DNA from 3 places in the Desulfosporosinus meridiei DSM 13257 genome. Region 1 is predicted to be linked to each of the others. Evidence: riboswitches for the same ligand, from Rfam matches in the RefSeq annotation. Region 1 holds a riboswitch; each other region holds the start of a gene.
The links. A riboswitch is a leader RNA that binds a small molecule or an ion and turns the genes downstream of it on or off. The one in region 1 is predicted to bind cobalamin.
Positions count from the first base shown of each region.

Region 2: linked by a shared signal. The riboswitch ahead of DESMER_RS02845 (hypothetical protein) and the one ahead of DESMER_RS02370 (DMT family transporter) in region 1 are both predicted to bind cobalamin.
Region 3: linked by a shared signal. The riboswitch ahead of cobT (nicotinate-nucleotide--dimethylbenzimidazole phosphoribosyltransferase) and the one ahead of DESMER_RS02370 (DMT family transporter) in region 1 are both predicted to bind cobalamin.

Region 1 covers NC_018515.1:508,023-512,393, forward strand. Annotated here, with positions in the region: gene DESMER_RS02355 (iron ABC transporter substrate-binding protein) at 1-640, shown strand, start outside; gene DESMER_RS02360 (class I SAM-dependent methyltransferase) at 735-1,331, shown strand; gene DESMER_RS02365 (alkaline phosphatase) at 1,592-2,221, shown strand; cobalamin riboswitch at 2,388-2,566, shown strand; gene DESMER_RS02370 (DMT family transporter) at 2,790-3,836, shown strand; gene DESMER_RS02380 (biotin synthase BioB) at 4,294-4,371, opposite strand, start outside.
Region 2 covers NC_018515.1:617,923-622,293, reverse strand. Annotated here, with positions in the region: gene DESMER_RS02860 (iron ABC transporter substrate-binding protein) at 1-722, opposite strand, end outside; gene DESMER_RS02855 (hypothetical protein) at 905-1,087, opposite strand; gene DESMER_RS02850 (sugar phosphate isomerase/epimerase family protein) at 1,370-2,185, shown strand; gene DESMER_RS02845 (hypothetical protein) at 2,231-2,650, opposite strand; cobalamin riboswitch at 2,844-3,024, opposite strand; gene DESMER_RS02840 (ECF transporter S component) at 3,240-3,965, opposite strand; gene DESMER_RS02835 (DUF4430 domain-containing protein) at 4,040-4,371, opposite strand, start outside.
Region 3 covers NC_018515.1:1,509,371-1,513,741, reverse strand. Annotated here, with positions in the region: gene DESMER_RS23740 (hypothetical protein) at 1-410, opposite strand, end outside; gene DESMER_RS06965 (ParM/StbA family protein) at 410-1,519, opposite strand; cobalamin riboswitch at 1,708-1,894, shown strand; gene cobT (nicotinate-nucleotide--dimethylbenzimidazole phosphoribosyltransferase) at 2,009-3,088, shown strand; gene cobU (bifunctional adenosylcobinamide kinase/adenosylcobinamide-phosphate guanylyltransferase) at 3,116-3,751, shown strand; gene cobS (adenosylcobinamide-GDP ribazoletransferase) at 3,758-4,371, shown strand, end outside.

The DNA.
Region 1 (4,371 bases):
CTTCAATGAGAAAGAAATCTACCAGTCCTTGGATCTGGTCGGCCAGATTATCGGAACACAACAACGGACTGCAGAAGTCATTAATTATGTTAAGAAGAGTCAGCTGGATCTGGCAGAGCGCACTAAGGGTATAGCAGACGCTGATAAACCCAAGGTCTATGTAGGTGGGTTAGGAGTGAAAGGAACCCAGGGCATTGAAAGTACTCAAGCCAAGTATCCTCCGTTTATGAACATTGGAGCTCGGAGCGTCGTCGATGAAACGGGAAAAAGCGGCAGTTTGATGATTGAACGGGAAAAGCTGGTGAGCTGGGATCCTGACATTCTCTTTATTGATGAAGGCGGGTACAGTAAAGTGCTTGCCGACGCTCAGAAAAACCCGACATTTTATCAATCTCTAAGGGCTGTCAAGAACGGGCAGGTCTACGGTCAGATCCCCTATAATTTTTATACTACTAATATTGATACAGCCCTGGCAGATGCCTATTATGCCGGGAAGGTGATTTTTCCGGAGAAGTTTCAGGACATTGACCCGGTTAAAAAGAGTGAGGAAATCTACACCTTTCTCTTAGGTAAACCTGTTTATGAAGAGATGGCCAAAGATTATGGCGGCTTTAAGAAACTCGATTTAACTCAACCCTAAGAGAAGTTAAATCTGCTCAGGTCAAAAAATGATGTTAGACAAGAGATTGAGTTTTAACTATTAGTGGACTAAAAGGACAAAAGGAGAGAGCAGGATGAGTCATAAAAAAGCCTATTTTGATGAGAAGGCAGCCAAGTGGGATACTCTAATTGAAGATGAGGTAATACTCAGGTTAAAAAATATGGTAGAAGAGCTGGCCTTGCCCCCGGGCTGTAAGGTGCTGGATCTGGGGACAGGCACGGGAGTACTGGTTCCTCTGCTGATCGAAGCCGTGGGTTCAGCCGGAAATGTGGTGGGGCTAGATTTTGCTCCCCAGATGCTGGCAGAAGCTAGAAAAAAATATCAGTACCCTAACTTAGAGTTCATAGAGGGAGCTGCGGAGGAGATTCCCTTGACAGATCAGGCAGTCGACGAAGTGGTGTGCAACTCAGCTTTTCCCCACTTTGATGATCTGAGGCGCTCTGCTCAGGAAATGGCTCGCGTTCTGAGACCCGGAGGGCGAGTTACTGTCATGCATCCCCACAGCAGAGAGTATATTAATAATCTCCATGTGTCGCTGGGTGGTGCAGTCCAAAACTGTCTGCTGCCGGAGGAGAAGGAGATGAAGTCCATCTTTGCTGAGGCGGGGTTTGCAGAGATCACCTTGGAGGATGCTCCTCAGGGTTATTGCTTATCGGGAAGGAAAGCATGAGCTGGTTAAGGGAAAAGACTGGGACAAAATCAATGAAAGGGTTTGCGAAGGTTTAGGGACGGCAAACAAGGGATTTACTTCCGGAGGGAATTGAATGTAGATGGGATTAATGCGTTGGTGAGAGAATGGAGATTCTCTTGACTGGCGCATTTTCTCTTTGGCAAAAATAGAAAAAAATAACAGCAAGCTTACAAAAACGTAATCAGCGCTTAATACTAGTGTTATACAATTAAGAAAAATTTTCGGAGGTGTAAATAGGAATGTTCAAAAGAAGCCATTCCAAAGGTCTCGCGTTTATCGTTGTTATCGGCACATTACTTATATCCCTTTTAGCTGCTCAGCCGAATCTGGGGATAGCCAAGTCAGCCAAGGAGGAGGTCTATCAAGGAAAAACCCCAAAATATGTTTTTATGTTTATCGGAGATGGCATGAGCTATGCCCAAGTCAGCAGCGCGGAAATGTATCTGGGGGAAAAATCTCTGCCCGGAAAGCTTTCTCCTGAGCAATTGAGCTTTACTAAGTATCCTGTTCACGGGGCCCTTATGACTCAGGATTCTTCTTCCTTTATTCCCGATTCTGCTTCAACGGCTACTTCTCTCGCTTCAGGTCAGAAAACTTTGTCCGGCGTCATAAATATGGATGAGAGTAAAACCAAGACTTACACACCCATCACGGAAGATTTAAAGGCTAAAGGCTATAAGATTGGGATTGTAACCAGTGTTCCCATCACCCACGCTACTCCCGCGGCTTACTATGCTAAGGTCAGCAATCGAAATGATGCCTATGAAATTGGCAAACAACTGGCAGCCAGTGGCTTTGATTATTTTGGCGGCGGCGATTTTGATCAAAAAAAGGTCCTAAGGGCACCGATCAATCTATCTATGAAATAGTCGAGAAAGCCGGCTATACCATAGCCAATACTAACGAAGAAATCTTGGCTTTAAATAACCGTTCAGGCAAAGTTGTGGCTATTGATCCAGATGATTATGGCTTAGTCTCCATTGAGGGCTCTTTGTTGACCCTTGACCAAATATTGGGTATGTGATACATTTGATTTGATAATTCAATATGGGCTTGAGATCTCTCTTAGGGGAGAATCATCACAGGGAAGTCGGTGCAAATCCGGCGCGGTCCCGCCACTGTAAGGGGGAGTTTGCGTCATCCACTGAGGAAACTTGGTCGGGAGGCAGTAACATGAACCTAAGTCAGGAACCTGATGCCTAATAAGCTTTACTCACGACGGATGGGTGAAGGGACTTTGTCTATTCAGCCCTTCATTAGTTTGAAAGGCTTTTATTATTGAGTGTACATAAAGGTTTCCAGAGGGAGGCCATGACTCTGCATTAGAAAAGGAGAATTGATGGCGTTGACTAAGGAAGATCTAGTAATTCGGACGATTACTTCGGAAGACATTGATGCTGTGCAAAGATTTTTGTGTTGGCAATTGAAAGAACTATTATGAAAAATAAAACAGCAATATCTATAGCAATATTGGCGGCGGCACTTTTTGGGATAAGCTCACCAGTATCTAAGCTATTGCTTGAGGAAATACCTCCTACGTTAATGGCTGCACTCCTTTATCTCGGGGCGGGCTTCGGAATGTTAACCATTAATATAGTAAAAGCACTTAGCAAAAGCGAACAAATTGAAGCTAAGATGACAAAAAAAGAAATGCCGTATATTTTGGGTATGATTATCCTTGATGTGGCTGCACCTGTTTGCTTGATGATTGGACTTACGATGACAACATCTGCAAACGTCTCCCTACTCAGCAACTTTGAAATTGTGGCGACATCACTTATTGCTTTATTGATATTTAAAGAGGCAATTGGCAAGAGAATGTGGATCGCTATTTCACTGATAACCTTAGCAAGCATTATTTTATCCGTTGAGGATTTAACGGGCTTTTCCTTCTCAAACGGCTCAATATTTGTTATCCTCGCTTGCATTTGCTGGGGTTTGGAAAATAACTGTACTCGTATATTGTCCCTGAAAGACCCTCTGCAAATTGTTGTTGTCAAGGGTTTCGGCTCTGGAGTAGGGTCACTCATAATCGCACTTGCCCTAAAGCAGTACAGCACCAAGGTGTTATACCTATTAGTGGCCTTAGTGCTAGGATTTGTGTCCTATGGTCTTAGTATCTACTTTTATATTATCGCGCAAAGAGAACTCGGCGCAGCAAGAACAAGCGCTTATTACGCAGTCGCTCCTTTTACTGGGGTGTTATTCTCGATAGTACTTTTCGGTCAGCACATTACCCTATCCTTTATTGTCGCCTTAATTATTATGATAATCGGTGCTTATTTTGGAGGAGTGGAACACCATAAACATCCCCATACTCATGAAGAAGGCACTCACGAACATAGGCATAATCACGAGGATTATCACCATACTCACCTCCATGACTGCATAGGTGAAGGCGAACACAGCCATGTTCATACCCATGAAAAAATAGTGCATGTACACGCGCACACACCAGATATGCATCATGTTCATTCCCATTAGAGTTAAGGAGGAACATGCTTTGCTTTTATTGTGCTGAATATATTTGAACGGTTTGAGGAAGGCCACAGGTCAGAAATGCTGAGCAGACTTGATCCGGCGGTGATCAAGTCTATCTCAATCTTTTATTCTTATGAAGATGGGCGAGAGAACTTAAGAAATTTGAGGCATGACAATCATCATGTAGGCTGGTCTCGTGATAGTGGAAAAGAGCCGTAAAAAGGCTCTTTTTTAGTTTGTCACAGATGAGGGTTTGAACACATATGCTTTGAGTAAGGTTGTTCAACTACATCTGCATTTTTGACTGAGGCTGCATAAGAAAATAGAGGGGTTCGAACCGTCCCCTTGTGTAGGTCTTGTGTAGGCTTCGCTGACGGCCCGGGGGAAGGCAGGTCAAATTCGCCGACGTCGGCGAATTTGCTGCTTGAGGTTAGGGGCATGGAGAATAGTGGGATGAAAATTACTTATAACCGGCTTCCCACAACATGTTCCGAGCTTGCGTAACCGAGAAACCTCTATTCTTTTCAGTTTGAGATTC
Region 2 (4,371 bases), 110 kb from region 1:
ATGTACTTAAATGGCGGGTATTGTGCTTGAGTGCTTTCAATCCCACGTGCTCCTTTCATGCTCACAGCACCTACATAAACTTTTGCTCTGTCCCCTTCGGCAAGACCTTTCGTCCGTTCTCCCAAATCATTTTCATTTTGTTTAAGATAAGCAACCACCTCTTGGGCCCGCTTCTCCCGGCCTATGATCGAACCGATTAAATTAAGAGAACGATATAGATTATCACCAAAGGTCGCTAAGTCCCCATAGCTTAAAGCGACTACGGGAATACCTGTTTTGGCTTGCAATTGATCAGCCTTTTCTTTATCGACAAGAGTACAGACAAAAATCACGTCCGGCTTGACACTAACCAAACTTTCCTCGTTGGGTGCAGTATCCGGTCCTCCCTGACCAATACTGGGCAGCTTCTTTAAGTCAGGATAAGCCATCATGTAGGATCTTCCCGGGTTTGATTTCTTCTCAACCTCTTCGATCCCAACCATCATGGCTGCTCCTTCGATATAAGTCACTAACCGTAATGCCCCCGGCCCGATGGCCACGACCCTTTGCGCCGGAACCGAAAACTCAACTTCCCTGCCGACTAGATCCGTAATCTTTTGTTTTTGAACCTGGGCTGTTGTGGGAACTGTGCCCCCTTCCTGCTTACTTTCAGTTCCTCCACATCCCGTTAAAAGTAATAAGGACATCATTAGAAGCAAGAATTGTACCGTCAGTTTTCTCATTAAATGCATCCTCTCCTTTAGTTTCATAAAAAATAAGACCACGAAGCTGACTTCCTAGGGAAGCCAGACCTCCATGGTCTTATTTTAAAAATATTTTGTTTATTGTTTCTACATTAAGCCAAAAATTCCTTTTCATTTTTTGACAAATAAATAATTTTCTTATGAAAATGTCTAAGAACATCTCAGGTAAGTGCTTTGCTTTGTCTGGATAATTCTTCGAGCTCGTCATCAATATCTATAAGCTTAATAAGCCACTGAGAGCGCTGTTCCCTTTCTGATATAAGTTTCCCTAAGATTTCCTCTCGGGCATTCTGTAGTACTTTCCGCCGCTTTTCTATCTCCAGAAGCTTATCTAAGTGACTCATTTATCGCCCTCCTAATGTAATAAAATACTCTTACTGCAAAAAAATAAGACCATAAAGGTGACTTCCTTTGAAGTCAGACCTCCATGGTCATATATTCACAATATTATTAGTTCTATAGAAATCAAGAAATTCCTGCCTTCTCAACAAAGTTGCAAGGATTCCTTAACCTGTTTAGAGAATATTGAAATCTATAACCTATGAAGCACAAGTGGAGATTATTTTCTATACGGGGTCTGGTGACTTGAGTAGTTGAGAGTTACTTTTTTAAAGGGGGGCACTTAGATGACAACTTCCTATCCTCTGGGTATTTTTTCCTGGTTCGGTTACGTACTTCCTTTTCCGGAACGACTTAGATTAATTAAGGAAGCCGGATTTGAGGCTACCTCTATCTGGTGGGAGGATGAGGACATCCCCTGGCCGATGAAGAAGGAGAGCATGCCTGAGTTGGTCAAAGATATGGGGCTTATCTTAGAAAACCTGCATGTACCTTATAATGAATCCAGCGAAATGTGGTCAGAGAACAAATCCCTGCGCTCGGGATTTATCCAAAGACATATCCGCTGGCTGGAGGATTGCGCAGACTACGAAATTCCCATGCTGGTAATGCATTTGACGGAGGGCCAGATCACGCCAAAGCCCAACGATTTTGGTGCCGAAAGCATGTTTGAACTCGTAAGGGTTGCTGAGAACCTGGGGGTGACCATCGCTATCGAAAACACCCGCCGCAATGATAATGTCCCCTATTTGCTTTCTAAAATTCCATCCGGCTCTTTGGGCTTTTGTTTTGATAGCTCTCATTACTTTCTAACGGATAAACCGGACTTCCATCTTCTTAAGAATTTTGGCCGACGACTTGTCACAACTCATCTGTCGGATAATGACGGTCTGGAGGATCGGCATTGGCTGCCTGAAGAGGGTATTATTGATTGGGCCCAAGTAGCCCGGCACTTTCCAACCGCTTATCGGGGATGCTTAACTTTGGAGGCCTATCCGACGGCGGAGGAGCGGGAAAGCCCACCCCAGTTATTTCTTAAAAAAGCTCTGCAAAGATTAAAAACTCTCCACAGTTTATTAGAGCGGGAAAGCTTGCCTAAATAGAGTTGCAGCTACTGATGATTTGATCAGGAAGTAATTGCTTGGCTCCTAAGGTCGCAGCTTTTTCCGGAAATGAACTTTTTCGTGCTTTTGTCTGAGTTGTCTGACCCAATTCCCTTTGTCTTCGTACATTTCTCCCCCCAAAGTCTTAATCATGCGTGTCCCATTCACCGTCTGGGCTTCCGGCACCCCGTAGAAAGAATTGGTTAACTGAGTAAGTATCGTAACCACTCGATTCTTCCTCACGATAAGCACGACTTGGTAACCTTCTCTGGTAGGGTCTGGCGCCAGATAATATTTGATGGATCTTTTCATTTTATTTAATATACAAGCTACCTCATTAGCTTCCTCAAAGGAGACCTCTCGCGCAGTTTGTAGCCACTCCTCCATAAAGCGATTCACCATGAGGGGGTCTAATCCCAGTCTAGAGACAGCTCCTTCTAAGCTATGCACTGTGGCCGTAATCATAGATAATCCTCCTCCCATCGGTATGAATGTCCCCTACTAGAGGTCAAGAAATTTGCGCTTAGAGTAACTTGAAAACCATAAAAAAGCAAAATCCCTCTACAGCTACCTGTAAAGGGATATGGTTACTCCACTAGCCGGATAATGTCACTGATTTTCCGGCGTAAACGGCACCTCCCCTATCTTCCGTAGGTTCCTGTGTAATCTGTAACGAGCAGGTCTCCTGGCTTAAGTTCATTGCAGCCCTATGTCTTCCCGGTTGCCCAGTGACATTGTATAAGGCCGCTCACTACTACAGTGGCGGGACCGCGTCAGCTTAACTGACTTCCCTGTCAATACTTTCTTTATAAAAGTACACTCGTTACATATTTAGTTTTTCGAGAGTATTTGACGAATAGACAAATTTAAGTTTCTAATCCAGAAGTCATCATCGTGTTCTGGGAATGTTTTGGAAATACTGTCCGAATCACGGATTAAATTTTTTCAATATTCCTACATTTCTACGTAGATTCTAAAATTCCTGCTCCCGAAAAAAATCTTGCAAATTTTTTTGTCAGTGGATTGAGTAAGTTCGTTGTTGATTCTTGATTATTCATTGTTCATTATTCATCAAGCCAAACTTGATCTTAATTCGTTCCAGCTTTTTGATCCAAGGCTTCGCCAAGATCACCAGAAAGATCAGGGTCGAAAGAGCGTGGGTAAAGTCAAACCAAAAGCTGGAGATATAGGCTGCTATGATAGCCTGATAGGTAATGGGCTTGATAAAACCGACGATATACCATATATTCATGACCCAGCCAAAGCCAAAGCCAGTGGCAAAACCAAAGACTGCTAAACTCAACCTGCTTTTCAGCCAGCCGGCATTTCTCAGCATACCGGCCACTAAGCCGATCATACCCCAGCAAAACATCTGCCAGGGCGTCCAGGGCCCTTGCCCGAAAAACAAATTGGAGGTAATAGCTGCTACGGCACCGGTTAAAAACCCGGCTTCCGGACCAAAGGTCAGGGCGGTAATGATCACAACAGCTGAGGTAGGTTTAAAATGAGGAATGGGAGCGAAAGCTACCCGGCCCAAAGCCGCAATCCCTGCCATCACAGCAATAACCACCAACTCCCTGGCTTCCGGTCTGCGTCTCTCAAAGCTTAGAAAAAAGGGAGCCATAGCCAAGATGATCAGGATCACGCTTAATAAGCCATAGTTCTTATCCCCCTGCAACGTCGAAAGAATTAAGGCGCAGGGTACTGTAAACATTATGGCCCAGCGGAGTATGTGGATGATTCGACTGCCCTTGTTCTTAGGCTCGACCTGGTTTAACATTGTTTCACATCCTGTCTTTTGCCAGCACCAGACTCTTCCTTCTCCAAGGGAGAGTCTGGTTCCGTTGCTCCGTTTTACTCTCCCAGCCAAGTTTGGCCTAAGTCTTTGCCTAAATCACAGGTATAGTTCCACTCAATTATATCCCCCGGTTTGAGCTTATATTCTCCGCAGCCATAATTAGGATATACTTTGTTGACACAATACATCCAGCCGCTCAGGGGCCCTCCGTCAAACTCATACAAATTATTGATTCCTTGGATATAGGGGGTTCCTTTCGACCCTTCATACTCCATGTGAATCTTATGTTGGCGTACTACCTGCTTCAAAACATCAAATACTACTTCCCCTTCTTTGAACTCCACCACAGTGGGGGCCAGAATAATCCCATCAGCAGGCACAACCTCCT
Region 3 (4,371 bases), 1.0 Mb from region 1:
GTAAAAAATAATTCTTCTAAAGAAAACATTATTGCTGGTTCAGGTTCTAGGTCTAGTGACGGTTCTAGTTCTAATTCTAATTCTAATTCTGATTCTAATTCTGATTCTAATTCTGATTCTAATTCTGATTCTAATTCTGATTCTGGTTCTGGTTCTGGTTCAGCCTCAACCTCTTGCTTATCGATTTGTGGTTCCTCCTTCAAGGAATCCATGTTCTCAAATTCAGGCACATCTACTGATAAGGTATGATGAGAAGTATTAAAAGGCTCTTTTTGAACTAATACTTGTTTTAAGGTCTCCTTGATAAAAGAGCTCCTCTTCTCCGGATCAATTTGTTGTAAAGCCAGCCAAAGATCCTCCTCTGAAGATTTATCAAAATACAGAGGTATAAATAAGGGCTGAAACGGCATTATTCTGGTACGTCCGATTTCTTGGTAATATTATTGACCAAAGTGGCAGCCATAATCCGAAAGCCTGTAGCATTGCCAAATTGAGGATCTTCGATTAGATTTTTATTTTCCATCTGAATATATTCATAAACCATTTCACCGACTTTTCCGGCAACAATTACAGTATGCATTTTACCGAGCATCGGTTTTAATGCCTTTTTCACTTCGCGAGTAATATCCGTTCCCAACTGGGTCAGCATACTCTTCATAATCGGATTAAGATTGATGGTTCCATTATTCCAGGGATACAGGCCGCCATTAACCCTGAAAATTTTATCCAGCTCTTTATCATCTGTTTCAAGGGGATTAGCATGACTGCTGGTCAGTTCTTTGAGCTTTTCAGCCACACCAATATAAGCCCACTTTAACCCTTTTTCAATACTAAAGGAGTTCGGAGGATCGAGCATAACTCCATCATAGAAAGTAGCAATATCCGTAGTTCTAAACCCCGGATCAATGACCACAACGTACCCGCTAAACAACTTAGGACTAGTTGGGATTCCGTAATCATTAAGAGTTTCCTTAATAAAAACGCCATAACTTTGGGGAAGTACACGAGAGCGCAAAATGTTGAGCTGACGGGTCATTCCTTCCAAGGGCCCGGAACGGAACATGACTGAAAAAGAGCCTTTCAACTCAGCTTCATATTTGTCCTTTAGGGATGCATAGTATTTAACAGGAACGCCGGTTCCCAGGTAGACATTCGCTTTGGGACTCTTTTGAGCAAGGGCTAAAGCGACCACCAATAAGGCAGTAGCTTCTTCATCCGAGGATTTGTCCTCGTCCCAACAATAATGGGCTTCGTTGGGATTTAAGCTTTCCGCTAAACTCCCCATAAAATAATGCTTCTCTACACCCGTGGAGTTATTCTTAACAATCACGTCCAAGGATGCTATTTGAGTTTGTAAATCAGACCCCTTACCAATTAAGGTATTACCTAATGTTGAAAAAATTCGTTCATTGCCTTTACAAATGACAGCGGGAAATAAAACCTTTGTTTCACCTGTATCTAGTTTAATCGCTCCAAATCCAGGATCCGCTCCAGCTACTAGGATATCACTTTCAAACACACCGGTTCCTCCTATTCGTCCAATAACAGTCTATTTTCTATAAAACAGTCTATAAAAATTGAAAAAGTACGTGCTTACTAATACCTACCATTATATACGAAGGAAACTCTCTTGTAAAAATCTGTGTCAAAGAATTCTCTAATATTTTCCTTGAGATTCAAAAAAAGTTGTGCTATTCTAAAATAAATTAATACCCTACATTTTAGGTGCCCCTAAGGGAGAATAGGGAAGTTCGGTAAGTTATACTATAACAAATCCGACGCGGACCCACCACTGTATTCGATGAGCTTCGTGAACCACTGGTTTTTCCGGGAAGGTTGACGAGCAAAGCGATGAATCGATAGCCAGGAGACCTGCCTAAAGATGTTTATGTCTTTTCATTATTTTATGGGAAGCAGCGGTGATGACGGTAAAGTCCCGACTACAGTTTATTTGTGGTCGGGACTTTTCTATTTTGAAAATTATTATAAAATAGGGGGAGGAAATTATATGGAAAGCTTCACCGAAGAACAACTCTACACTCAATTACAAAAACTAATTTCGGACATCAAAGGTCTGGACCAAGAAGCAATGGATCAAATTCAAGGGCGTTTAGATTCTCTCACAAAGCCCCAAGGAAGTCTGGGCCAGTTAGAACATATTGCCAAGCAACTTGGTGGGATTCAACGAACCTCCAAGCCGATAATTCAAAAGAAAGCCGTTCTCACAATGGCAGGAGATCACGGTGTCGTTGAAGAAGGAGTAAGTGCCTTTCCCCAAGAAGTAACTCCTCAGATGGCCTATAACATTATGAATGGCGGCGCAGCCATCAATGTCTTAGCGCGGCAGGCAAATGCCGAGGTCTTTTTAACAGATGTAGGTATTGCCTTCCCGATAGAGGGACAACTTATTCAAAAACGCGTAGCCAATGGCACCAAAAACATGACTAAAGGTCCGGCTATGTCACGTTATGAAGCTTTGCAAGCTCTCCTGGCCGGTGCCTCAGTGGCGGAGGAAAAGATTCGTGAAGGCTATAACCTCTTTGCCACCGGGGAACTGGGAATTGGCAATACTACCCCCAGTTCTGCCATTGTTGCTTTATTAACTAATTCTCCTATCGAAGAAGTTGTCGGACGGGGGACAGGCATTGACGATGAGGGAATCATAAGAAAACGCCGGGCTATTGAAAAAGCCATTGAGGTCAATCAGCCGGACACCTCGGATGCTCTAGATGTTCTTAGCAAAGTCGGGGGCTTAGAAATCGCCGCAATTGCCGGTTCCATCCTGCAAGCTGCTGCCAGCCATGTTCCCATTGTCATTGATGGCTTTATCTCCACTGCTGGGGCACTCATTGCGGCTAAACTTGCTCCACAATCCATTGCTTATATGATCCCTTCTCACGGTTCAATGGAAATAGGCCACCGTAAAGCTTTGGCCGGTCTGGGCCTCGATCCTGTGCTCAACCTTAATATGAGGCTTGGCGAAGGAACAGGTGCAGCCTTGACCTTTTATTTCGTAGAAGCAGCTCTTCGTATCATCGAGGAAATGGCTACCTTCGCCGATGCGGGAGTTAGCGAAAAATCCAGCTAATATTAACTACGGGGAGTCGATGAACCTATGTCTCAGTTTACACTCATCACAGGTGGTGCTCGGAGCGGCAAGAGCTCTTTTGCAGAACTTCTTGCTGCTCAGGACAATCGTCCGGTCATTTACATTGCAACAGCCCAAATCTGGGATGGGGAAATGGCTATTCGGGTTAAAAAACACCAACAGCAGCGTCCCTCCTCTTGGCGGCTCATCGAAGAGCCCTTGGAAATTGGGCAAACCTTAACTCAACTTAAAGATGAGGAGGGAGTCATCCTTCTTGATTGTGTCACTCTTTGGCTTACAAATATGCTCCTAGCCGGACAAGCCGAACACTCAAGTCAGGAAGCATATGAATCAGAATCAACTCCCGATTCCCCAGATCACTCCCATCTTTATAACCATGTAGAGCCGAAAGTCTTGGCTGCGGTTAAAGAAGTTGCAGGTCTTGCTCAAGAGATTAAACCGAAGGTCATCTTTGTCAGCAACGAAGTAGGACAAGGGATAGTCCCCGAAAACCCCTTAGCTCGGGCCTACAGGGATTTAGCCGGACGAAGCAATCAGATATTGGCCAGAAGTGCTGACCATGTGTATATGGTTATCGCCGGTTTACCTATGGATTTGAAAACCTCCGGCGAGAAGCTGCTTGCTTCTCTGCACAAGGAGTGATTATAAATGCGCGGGCTTCTGATTGCTCTGACTTTTTTCACTCGCATCCCTTTACCTGTTCCCCAAGACATCACAACAGAAGAATTCACACGAAGCTATCGCTTCTATCCCCTAGTGGGGTTGATCATTGGTCTGCTCCTCTGGCTGTTGGCCAAAGCCCTTATTCCATATTTTCCACCTTTGGTTATAGGGGCTATCTTGTTAGGTGCTGAGTTAATGCTCACCGGAGGAATTCACCTAGATGGTTTCATGGACAGCATGGATGGCTTATTATCCGCTCGAAGCCCCGAGAGGATTTTAGAAATCATGAAGGACAGCCGAGTTGGCGCTCATGCCTCCATGGCTTTGGTGGGCTTGCTGCTCTTAAAGTTCAGCTTACTTGCCAGCCTGACTCCCTCAATGTTAACTATTTTGATTATAATGCCTATGCTCGCACGCTGGGTCTTTCAGATAGGGGTTATTGCCTTTCCCTATGCTCGTTCTCAGGGACTGGGCAAAGGATTTCACGAAGCTTCTCAGTGGGTTACTTTCCTGCTTGGCGGGGCAGTCATATTCGGCCTATCCTTTTACCTTCTTGGTTTAGCCGGCCCGGTTGCCTTTGGAGTATCGGCCTTAATAAT